Regions from separate parts of the Lactobacillus sp. UMNPBX16 genome, predicted to be linked through region 2. Evidence: predicted binding sites of a transcription regulator. Region 2 holds the regulator's gene; the other holds the start of a gene.
What was found. The regulator HrcA, encoded in region 2, represses chaperone genes, less so after heat shock. The targets are predictions, from matches to a motif close to TTAGCACTCNNNNNNNNNGAGTGCTAA.
Positions count from the first base shown of each region.

Region 1 (4,670 bases), on a different contig from region 2:
GAGTTCTCAACTTTCCATTGACGAACTTCGCCGTTGTCTTCATCAACACCAACTAAAGTCATGGCATGTGACACTTGACCGACGCCGGTCTTTAATCTGTCTGCTTTAGACATTTTAAGGTCAACGCCGAATAAGTCATCTAACTTGTATAAATTAGTGTCAAGGTAACCAGTCTTACGGTCCATTTGACGTAAAACATCGTTACCAAACCAAACAGCTTCGCCGTCTTTTAATTGAGCGATAGCAGCGCTGGACAAGTATTCCATTGGTACATTCAAAAGCTTAATTCTCAGTGAACCTTCAATGTTGTCTTCAGCTGGTAGACCATAAAGCTTGTTATAGTCATGGTCTGGAGCATTGGTTAAAACAACATAATCATCAAAATCGACATCGCCCATGTACTTATGCAAGAATTCAAGTGGAGTAAGGTTCTTTTCTAAATGATATTTCTTATCATCATCACGATATTCAAGATCGAAAGTCTTAGGTGGTTCACCTACTGCGATAGCAGTCATTTGGTAAACTTCGCTTAAAAATTTTTCGCGAACCTTTTTAATTTCATCATCTTTGCCGTATTGCTTCAAGTGGCGCAATACTAAAGCATCCTTCTTTAACTTATCGCCTAAAGCAGTCGCAAAACCAGTAGTATCATTGGTGTTAAAAGTTTCTGGCATTGCATATGAAGGAACAACACCATATTTTTCAACTAAAGCGGCAGCCATTTGGAATTGTCCACCATCACTACCAGCAAAGTCTAAGTCAGCCTTAACTTGACGTGAATCAAGTGGCATATCAGCACTGTCTAAGATTCTGTTGTAGAACATGTTGGCACGTTCAATCTTGTCCCAGAAAAAGTTGTAAGCTTGTGAGAAAGTGAAATCTTTAGCCTTGTATTTTTTACCAAAAGCATGACGTAAAACGTTCAAAGTTGCGAACAACCAGCAACGACCTGAATGCTTTTGATTAGTAACGTTGTTGGTGTCAAGTTCGGTTGAGAATACTCTGGTTAATTGTCCTTGAACACGGTCGTTATAAGATGCTTCAAGCACACCACTGCGTTGAGCTGCACGAGCAACGACTTTATTTTCAGGTTTTTTATTAAATTCGGCAGAGAACTTTTCTAGTTCTTGCACAGTTAATTCATGAGCCATAAAAAATCTCCTTTTTAATTTTATAATTTTTTTCTAAACTAACTCTATTTTAAAGCAAAATACAAGCGGGTTCAATTAGAACTCGCTTGTAGAGAATTATTAATCCGTTAACTTATTAGACCTCTTGCATAAACCTAATAAATTAATCAATTTTTATAGAATTGCCATCATCGCCGGCAGTTTCCTTTGGCAAAGTGATGGTCAATACACCATTATCATACTTTGCATGAATCTCACTTGCAACTACATTTGGCAATCTGTAGCTTCTAGAAATACTGCCCTCACTTCTTTCCTTATGAATGATATTTCTATTTTTATCGCTAGTGTCCTTAAATGATTTTCTTGTGCCGCTGACATTTAACGTACCGTCATTATAGTTAACGTTGATATCCTGCTTATCCATGCCAGGCATGTCAATCTTAACTAGATAGTCCTTATCAGTTTCTGCAACATCAGATTGCATAATGTTTTCAATTTCATTATCGTCAAAGAAGTTTCTTGGAAAACCAAACCAATCATTCATTGCATCCATCATGTCGTTGCGCCGATTCATCATATCGTTTGCCATAAATAAAACTTCCTTTCATTTTTGTATTTGCTTAATTAGAATATAAGGAAAAGATCAACTCATTTCTTGATCTCTTTTCTCCTTACACTGTTTATTGTAGTCGCTTTTTATAGAAATGACACAAATTAGCACTCAAAAATGCATAGTGCTAATTTTAGACTGATAACGCTGCTACAATAACATTCTGAGATTGTAGATAATTATTACGTATAGAAAAATAAAGAAAGTTTGTGAAATAGAAATGGTATATTTTCAGAAAATGACTCCAGAAGGCTATCAACAAATTGAGGATGAAATTGCTCGATTAAAAAAAGATCGGCCACGTAGAATTAAAATTTTGCAGGCTGCACGAGCTTTAGGTGATCTTTCGGAAAATACTGAATATACTGAAGCAAAACGTGATCTAGGTCACTTACAAAGTCGTCTGCGTTACCTAGGCAAACAATTAAAGTATGCCGAAATTGTTAAAGCTGAAGATGATGGTAAGGTTGATCTAGGAAAGACCGTTGTGCTTAAGTTTGATGACGATGATGAAACAGAAGAATACAAAGTAGTTGGGCGAATGGAAGCGGATCTTGCTGCTGGCAAGGTTTCTTTTGATTCTCCATTGGGTCAAGCAATCATGAAAAAGGAGGCTGGTACAACAGCAACGGTGGCTGCACCAGCAGGTGAATATCAAGTAACGATTGTGGAAGTTAAATAAGTTGAGAACTATAATAAACTGTCTTTTTCTGGTATAATATGGGTTTTGTAGGATACAATTCAGAGTAGGAGTGAAGAATTTGAATACGCCACAATCAAGAGAGGGTAATGTGATCCGCTATGCCGTTTATTTAGCTGGCTATGTCGCTGTGTTTGCAGTAGTAAAGCTAGTTACTAGAAAATCTCCGGTTCATATTTGGGATTTGATTTTATTCGGCTTAGTTGCAGCCATGATTCTGTTGTTTTATGTTTATCGTTTCAATCGAGAGCAACGCTTTTTTGCCCGTGATTTTAAACTTCCATGGTTGGGCAGTTTGTCAACTGTTGTTCTATTAACATTAGTGATTACAGTTACACAGATTTCGATTTCATACTTACAATCATATGGCAGGATTAGTCATTATGATTTCCAATTGATATATGCCAAAAGTGAATCAGTTAACATGTTTTGGTTTTTAATCGTTGTCCAAGGAATTGTATTACCAATCCTACAAGAATTTTTGGCGACTGGCTTTTTGTTCAATTATGCTTTTCGGCGAAATACTAAGCAAGTTGCAATTATGGGGATCATTGTTTCAGGTCTGATTTATAGCTTACTGAACTTTCAAAATTCAGTAGTACTCTTTATTATTGATGCAATTTATGGCATGGTGTTTGCTTGGAGCTATATGTACACACAAACATTATTGATGCCAATTTACTTAGCTGTAGTTAGTGGCGTACTTACAGTGATTATGATTTAAAAACAAAAGGATGAGAAAAATTCTCATCCTTATTTTTGTATAAAAAAAGCGGATAGCGTGAATCGAACCCGCATCTACAGCTTGGGAAGCTGTCGTTCTACCATTTAACTATACCCGCAATATGTTTTTATTTTAGCATTTTTTCTATTTGAAGATCAACACTTTTACGATCAATTAAGCTGGTAAAATTTTGAAAAAGCCAGCGGCGTAGTTCGTTGGGCATAACAACTAGAGGCATTCTATTATGGATTGGCGCCATATCTTTGTTAGGCGCGGTAGTAACCATTGAAAAATAATCCTGATCATAAATACCTGCAATTAAGGTAAGTGGTTGATTAGTGCGGAAGGCGTAGCGATCATGGTATTTACGACCGTTTTCAGCAATATGGGTAGTTTTAGCGTATTCAAAGAATTTTTCGGTTAAGATTAAGCAACGTTGCTTGGCAAAGGATTTGTCCCACATTGAAGGCGCTGAATCATAAAATCGCTCAATTCTAGCGTTAAATAATGGCTTTTTTGGATCAACGGGACTTGGATAGCCCCATTTTTTGTTGCTTAATTGCAATTGACCATTTTGATAAAGCAAAACAGGTGCTACTTGGTTAGGAAAAATATCTTGTGCTTGAATGTCAAAATTTGGTGTAACTAAGGGCAGGTCAAGATCGCTTTTGAGATATTGTTGAATTTGTTTTAAATTAGGTAAACGAAACTGGTTGCACATACGCATTTCCTTTCTTTAGGGCTAGTTTAATCATAGCCTATTTTTTGTTAAAATTAGGTAATTAAACAATTAATATTAATAAAAAAATAAACTTAAAAATTAGAAAAGAGCAAAAAGATGGCGAAAGAAATTTTATTAACTGGTGACCGTCCTACTGGTAAGCTGCACATTGGTCACTATATCGGTTCATTAAAGAATAGAGTAAAATTACAAAATTCAGGTAAATATGATCCATATATTATGATTGCGGATACACAGGCTTTGACCGACAATGCTCGTAATCCGGAAAAAATTCGCAATAGTTTGATCCAAGTAGCTTTAGATTACTTAGCTGTTGGTATTGATCCAGCTAAATCAACTATTTATGTTCAATCACAAATTCCTGCTCTATTTGAATTGACTGCTTACTACATGGATTTAGTAACTGTGGCTCGGCTTGAAAGAAATCCAACTGTTAAGACAGAAATTAAGCAAAAAGATTTCAAAGACTCTATTCCAATTGGCTTTTTAAACTATCCAGTTTCTCAAGCTGCTGATATCACCGCTTTTAAAGCAACCGTTATTCCTGTTGGAGATGACCAGGAACCAATGTTGGAACAAACACGTGAAATCGTTAGGACTTTTAACCGTGTTTATAATTGTGATGTTTTGGTTGAACCTAAAGGTTATTTCCCACCTAAAGGTCAAGGACGTTTGCCAGGACTTGATGGTAATGCGAAGATGTCAAAGTCACTTGGCAATGCGATTTATCTTGCTGATGATGCAAAGACAGTTCAAAAGAAAGT
Region 1 is NZ_PCYU01000012.1:36,987-41,656, reverse strand. It holds gene CP367_RS03275 (C1 family peptidase) at 1-1,151, opposite strand, end outside; gene CP367_RS03270 (Hsp20/alpha crystallin family protein) at 1,294-1,719, opposite strand; gene greA (transcription elongation factor GreA) at 1,961-2,422, shown strand; gene CP367_RS03260 (CPBP family intramembrane glutamic endopeptidase) at 2,502-3,164, shown strand; tRNA gene CP367_RS03255 (tRNA-Gly) at 3,212-3,282, opposite strand; gene CP367_RS03250 (SOS response-associated peptidase) at 3,292-3,885, opposite strand; gene trpS (tryptophan--tRNA ligase) at 4,003-4,670, shown strand, end outside.
Region 1: CP367_RS03270 (Hsp20/alpha crystallin family protein) is a predicted target of HrcA. The motif match lies at 1,845-1,871, and genes of this name have one in related genera.

Region 2 (4,670 bases):
GTTAGTTAATGATCTAGGTGAAAAATTAGATTGCCCCGCAACGATGACTTATTTGAGAAGAACAGCTAGTTCTGGCTTTGATATTACACAAGCAGTAAAATTAAAGGAGATTGAAGAGAATCCGAAAAAGGCCACTGAACTTATACAGCCGATTGATGCATTTTTTAAGGAATACACTCAGGTTGATTTAACTGAAGAAAAGTGGCTTAAAGTTAAAAATGGAGCAGGTATTTCGCTTGAAACTAATGCGAAAAAAGTTGCACTACGATACAATAAAAAGGTGAAAGCAATTTATGAAAAAAAAGGAAAGCTTTATCGCCCAAGCTTAATGCTGTTGCAAAATGAATAAATGAAATGAAGGAATTAGCTGTGAAAATCGTTCATTTAACATATCCTGTTAAGGAAAATATTTTATCTACTAGAATTGTGCTTGCCCTTGGCTTTTTTGATGGGGTTCATTTGGGACATCAGCGCTTAATTAATCAGGCTAAAGAAATTGCATTACAGAAGAAATTGTCATTAGTTGTGTTGACCTTTGATCGACATCCTAAGGAAGTTTATGAGTCGAAACGAGATTTTAAATACTTAGAAACTTTGGAAGAAAAAGCTAACAAAATGGCGGAATTAGGAGTAGATTATTTGGCTGTTTTACCATTTACTAAAAATTTCAGTCAAATTTCTGCACAAGAATTTGTCGATAATGTAATTGTCAGATTAAATGCTGATACCGTTGTTGCTGGCTTTGATTACACTTATGGTCCTAAGAATATTGCAAATATGGCTAATTTACCCCAATTTTCCAAAGGGCGTTTTAATATTGTAGTGATGCCAAAGCAAACTTTTAACGGTAGAAAAATTGGCTCAACTGAAATTCGTCAAGCAATTAAGGATGGTCAGATGGAATTAGCCACTGAATTAATGGGGCACCATTATGTAATGAGTGGTATCATTGGGCATGGTAAACGAAATGGTCATAAGCTAGGCTATCCAACAGCTAATTTGATTTGGGCAGACCATAAGGTGATTCCTAAAATTGGAGTTTATGCTACCAAGACTAAAGTAAATGGTAAGTGGTATAACTCCATGACTAGCGTTGGCTATAATGTAACCATTAATCAGGACAAGAAGATATATATTGAATCTAATATTTTTGATTTTAATGAAGATATCTATGGTAAGCCAATGAAGATCAAATGGTATAAATATACCAGAGGTGAGAAAAAATTTGCCGGATTACCTGAACTGAAAGAGCAACTTGAACGAGATGAGCAAGAAATTAGGGCTTATTTTAAGCAAAAGGGTTAAGAAGCTACGTACTTTGAAAAAAGTGCGTATTTTTTTGAATAAAATTAGCAATCTACTTGATTTAGTGCTAATTTCTGGTATCATATTAACTGTTAGCACCTGAGAGATGTGAGTGCTAAAAGTGAGGGCGATATAATATGTTGACCGAGCGTCAAGAGCTTATTTTAAAAACAATAATTACAGACTTTACACAAAGTCATGAGCCAGTAGGTTCAAAGACCGTAATGAAGCAGTTGCCAATTAAAGTTTCAAGTGCAACGATTAGAAATGAAATGGCCGTGTTGGAAGAGCAGGGGTTAATTGAAAAAACTCACTCTTCAAGTGGTCGAATTCCTTCAAGCGAGGGCTATCGTTATTATCTTGATAATTTAGTTGAGCCGTTGCAATTACCAGAGTCTGTTTATAATACAATAGGAAGTCAATTAGATCGACCTTTTCATCAAGTAAATGAAATTGTACAAGAAGCTGCACGAATTCTGTCAGATTTAACTAACTATACCGCATTTGCGGAAGGACCTGAGAGTCATGATGTTAGAGTCACAGGATTTAGAATTGTACCGCTGTCTCAACGACAGATTATGGCAATTTTGGTTACAAGTGATGGTAACATTCAAAATCAGGTATATGCTTTGCCACATAATATTCACGGCGAAGAAATTGAAAAGGCTGTCCGCATGATTAATGATCAGTTAGTCGGAAAGAGCCTAAATGAAATCAACGTTTCGTTGCTAAGTGAATTAGCTAAAAACGAATTAGGCGGCGAACATGTGACTGAATTGCTTAGTTTAGTTGAAGATGTCGTAAAAGATGCAGCTAGTGAGCAGATGTATGTGGATGGACAGATTAATTTGCTCAATAATACTTCTGAACATGATGTAAATGACATTCGTTCTTTGTACGAGTTGATTGATCATAATAATCTGTTCACTAATTTAATGGATGCAAAGGTGGATCCAAAGTCTGGAAATTATCCAGTAAAGGTTAAGTTGGGATCTGAATTACCCAATGATTTATTAAAAAATTATAGTTTGCTGACAGCTGAGTACAGCGTTGGCTCCCATGGTAAAGGAACTATTGCTTTACTTGGACCAACGAATATGCCATATTCACAAATGATTGGGTTGCTTGAATATTTTAGAAATGAACTAGCTAAAAAGTTGCTTGATTATTACGGCAAGTTTCAATAAAGGAGGTTAGCCGTGAGTAAAGAAGAATTTCCAAGTGAAAAAAATCTAGAGCAAAAAGAAAAGACTTCTGAGCCTAAGGCTAAAAAAGAAGCCGATAAAGGTGAAGAAAAGAAGCAAGAAAAAAATAAACAAGATCAAAAATTAGCTAAAGAATTAGCTGATTTAAAAGATAAGAACAAGGATCTTGAAGATAAGTATTTGCGTAGTGAAGCAGAAATTCAAAATATGCAAAATCGCTACACTAAAGAACGTGCTCAATTAATTAAGTACGAATCTCAAAGCTTAGCGAAGGACATTTTGCCAGCAATGGATAATTTGGAAAGAGCCCTAAGCGTTGAGGCCGATGATGATGTGTCTAAGCAGTTAAAGAAGGGCGTGCAAATGACCCTGGATGCACTTGTGAAGGCAATGAAAGATCATGGTGTAGTTGAGATTGAGGCTGATGGCGTTAAATTTGATCCGACATTACATCAAGCTGTTCAAACAGTAGCAGCTGAGAATGATGATCAAAAAGATCACGTTGTTCAGGTTTTACAAAAAGGATATCAATATAAGGATAGAACACTAAGACCAGCAATGGTTGTAGTTGCTCAATAAGAGAGGAAGCTAATATATGTCAAAAGTTATTGGGATTGACCTTGGGACTACTAACTCAGCAGTTGCAGTTCTTGAAGGTAAAGAACCAAAGATTATCACTAATCCAGAAGGTAACCGGACTACTCCTTCAGTAGTTGCATTTAAAGATGGTGAAATTCAAGTCGGTGAGGTAGCAAAGCGTCAAGCTATTACCAACCCTAATACCATTGTTTCAATTAAGCGTCACATGGGTGAAGCTGATTATAAGGTTAAAGTTGGTGATAAGGAATATACACCACAAGAAATTTCAGCATTTATTTTACAATATATTAAGAAATTCTCAGAAGATTACTTGGGTGAAGAAGTTAAGGATGCTGTTATTACTGTTCCTGCTTACTTCAATGATGCTCAACGCCAAGCTACTAAGGACGCTGGTAAGATTGCTGGTTTGAATGTGCAAAGAATTATTAACGAACCAACTGCTTCAGCATTAGCCTTCGGTTTAAATAAAGACCAAGATGAAAAAGTCTTAGTATACGACCTTGGTGGTGGTACTTTTGATGTTTCTGTATTGCAATTAGGTGATGGTGTCTTTCAAGTATTGTCAACTAATGGTGATACTCATCTTGGTGGTGATGACTTTGATCACCGTATCATGGATTGGTTAATTAAGAACTTTAAGGATGAAAATGGTGTTGATTTGTCGAAGGACAAGATGGCAATGCAACGCTTAAAGGATGCTGCAGAAAAAGCAAAGAAGGACTTGTCAGGTGTATCAAGTACTCATATCTCACTTCCATTCATTTCTGCTGGCGAAGCTGGTCCATTACACCTTGAAGCAGATTTAACTCGTGCTAAGTTTGATGAATTAACTGCTGACTTGGTAGAAAAGACTAAGGTACCATTTGACAATGCATTGAAGGATGCAGGTCTTACTGTTAATGACATTGACAAGGTTATTTTAAATGGTGGTTCTACTCGTATTCCAGCTGTTCAAAAGGCAGTTAAGGAATGGGCTGGTAAGGAACCTGACCATTCAATTAACCCTGATGAAGCTGTAGCTATGGGTGCAGCAATTCAAGGTGGTGTTATCTCAGGTGATGTTAAGGATATTGTTTTACTTGATGTTACCCCATTGTCACTTGGTATTGAGACCATGGGTGGTGTCTTCACTAAGTTAATCGACAGAAACACTACTATTCCAACTTCAAAGAGTCAAATCTTCTCAACTGCAGCAGATAATCAACCAGCTGTAGATGTTCACGTATTGCAAGGTGAACGTCCAATGGCTGCAGACGACAAGACTCTTGGCCGCTTTGAATTAACTGATATTCCACCAGCACCACGTGGTGTTCCTCAAATTCAAGTTACCTTCGATATCGATAAGAACGGTATTGTAAATGTATCTGCTAAGGATATGGGTACTGGCAAGGAACAAAAGATTACTATTAAGAGTTCATCCGGTTTATCAGATGAAGAAATTAAACGTATGCAAAAGGATGCTGAAGAACACGCTGATGAAGATAAGAAGCGTAAGGAAGAAGCAGACCTTAGAAACGAAGTAGATCAATTAATCTTTACTACAGATAAGACTTTGAAAGA
Region 2 is NZ_PCYU01000036.1:24,040-28,709, reverse strand. It holds gene truB (tRNA pseudouridine(55) synthase TruB) at 1-349, shown strand, start outside; gene ribF (riboflavin biosynthesis protein RibF) at 355-1,305, shown strand; gene hrcA (heat-inducible transcriptional repressor HrcA) at 1,443-2,492, shown strand; gene grpE (nucleotide exchange factor GrpE) at 2,505-3,089, shown strand; gene dnaK (molecular chaperone DnaK) at 3,106-4,670, shown strand, end outside.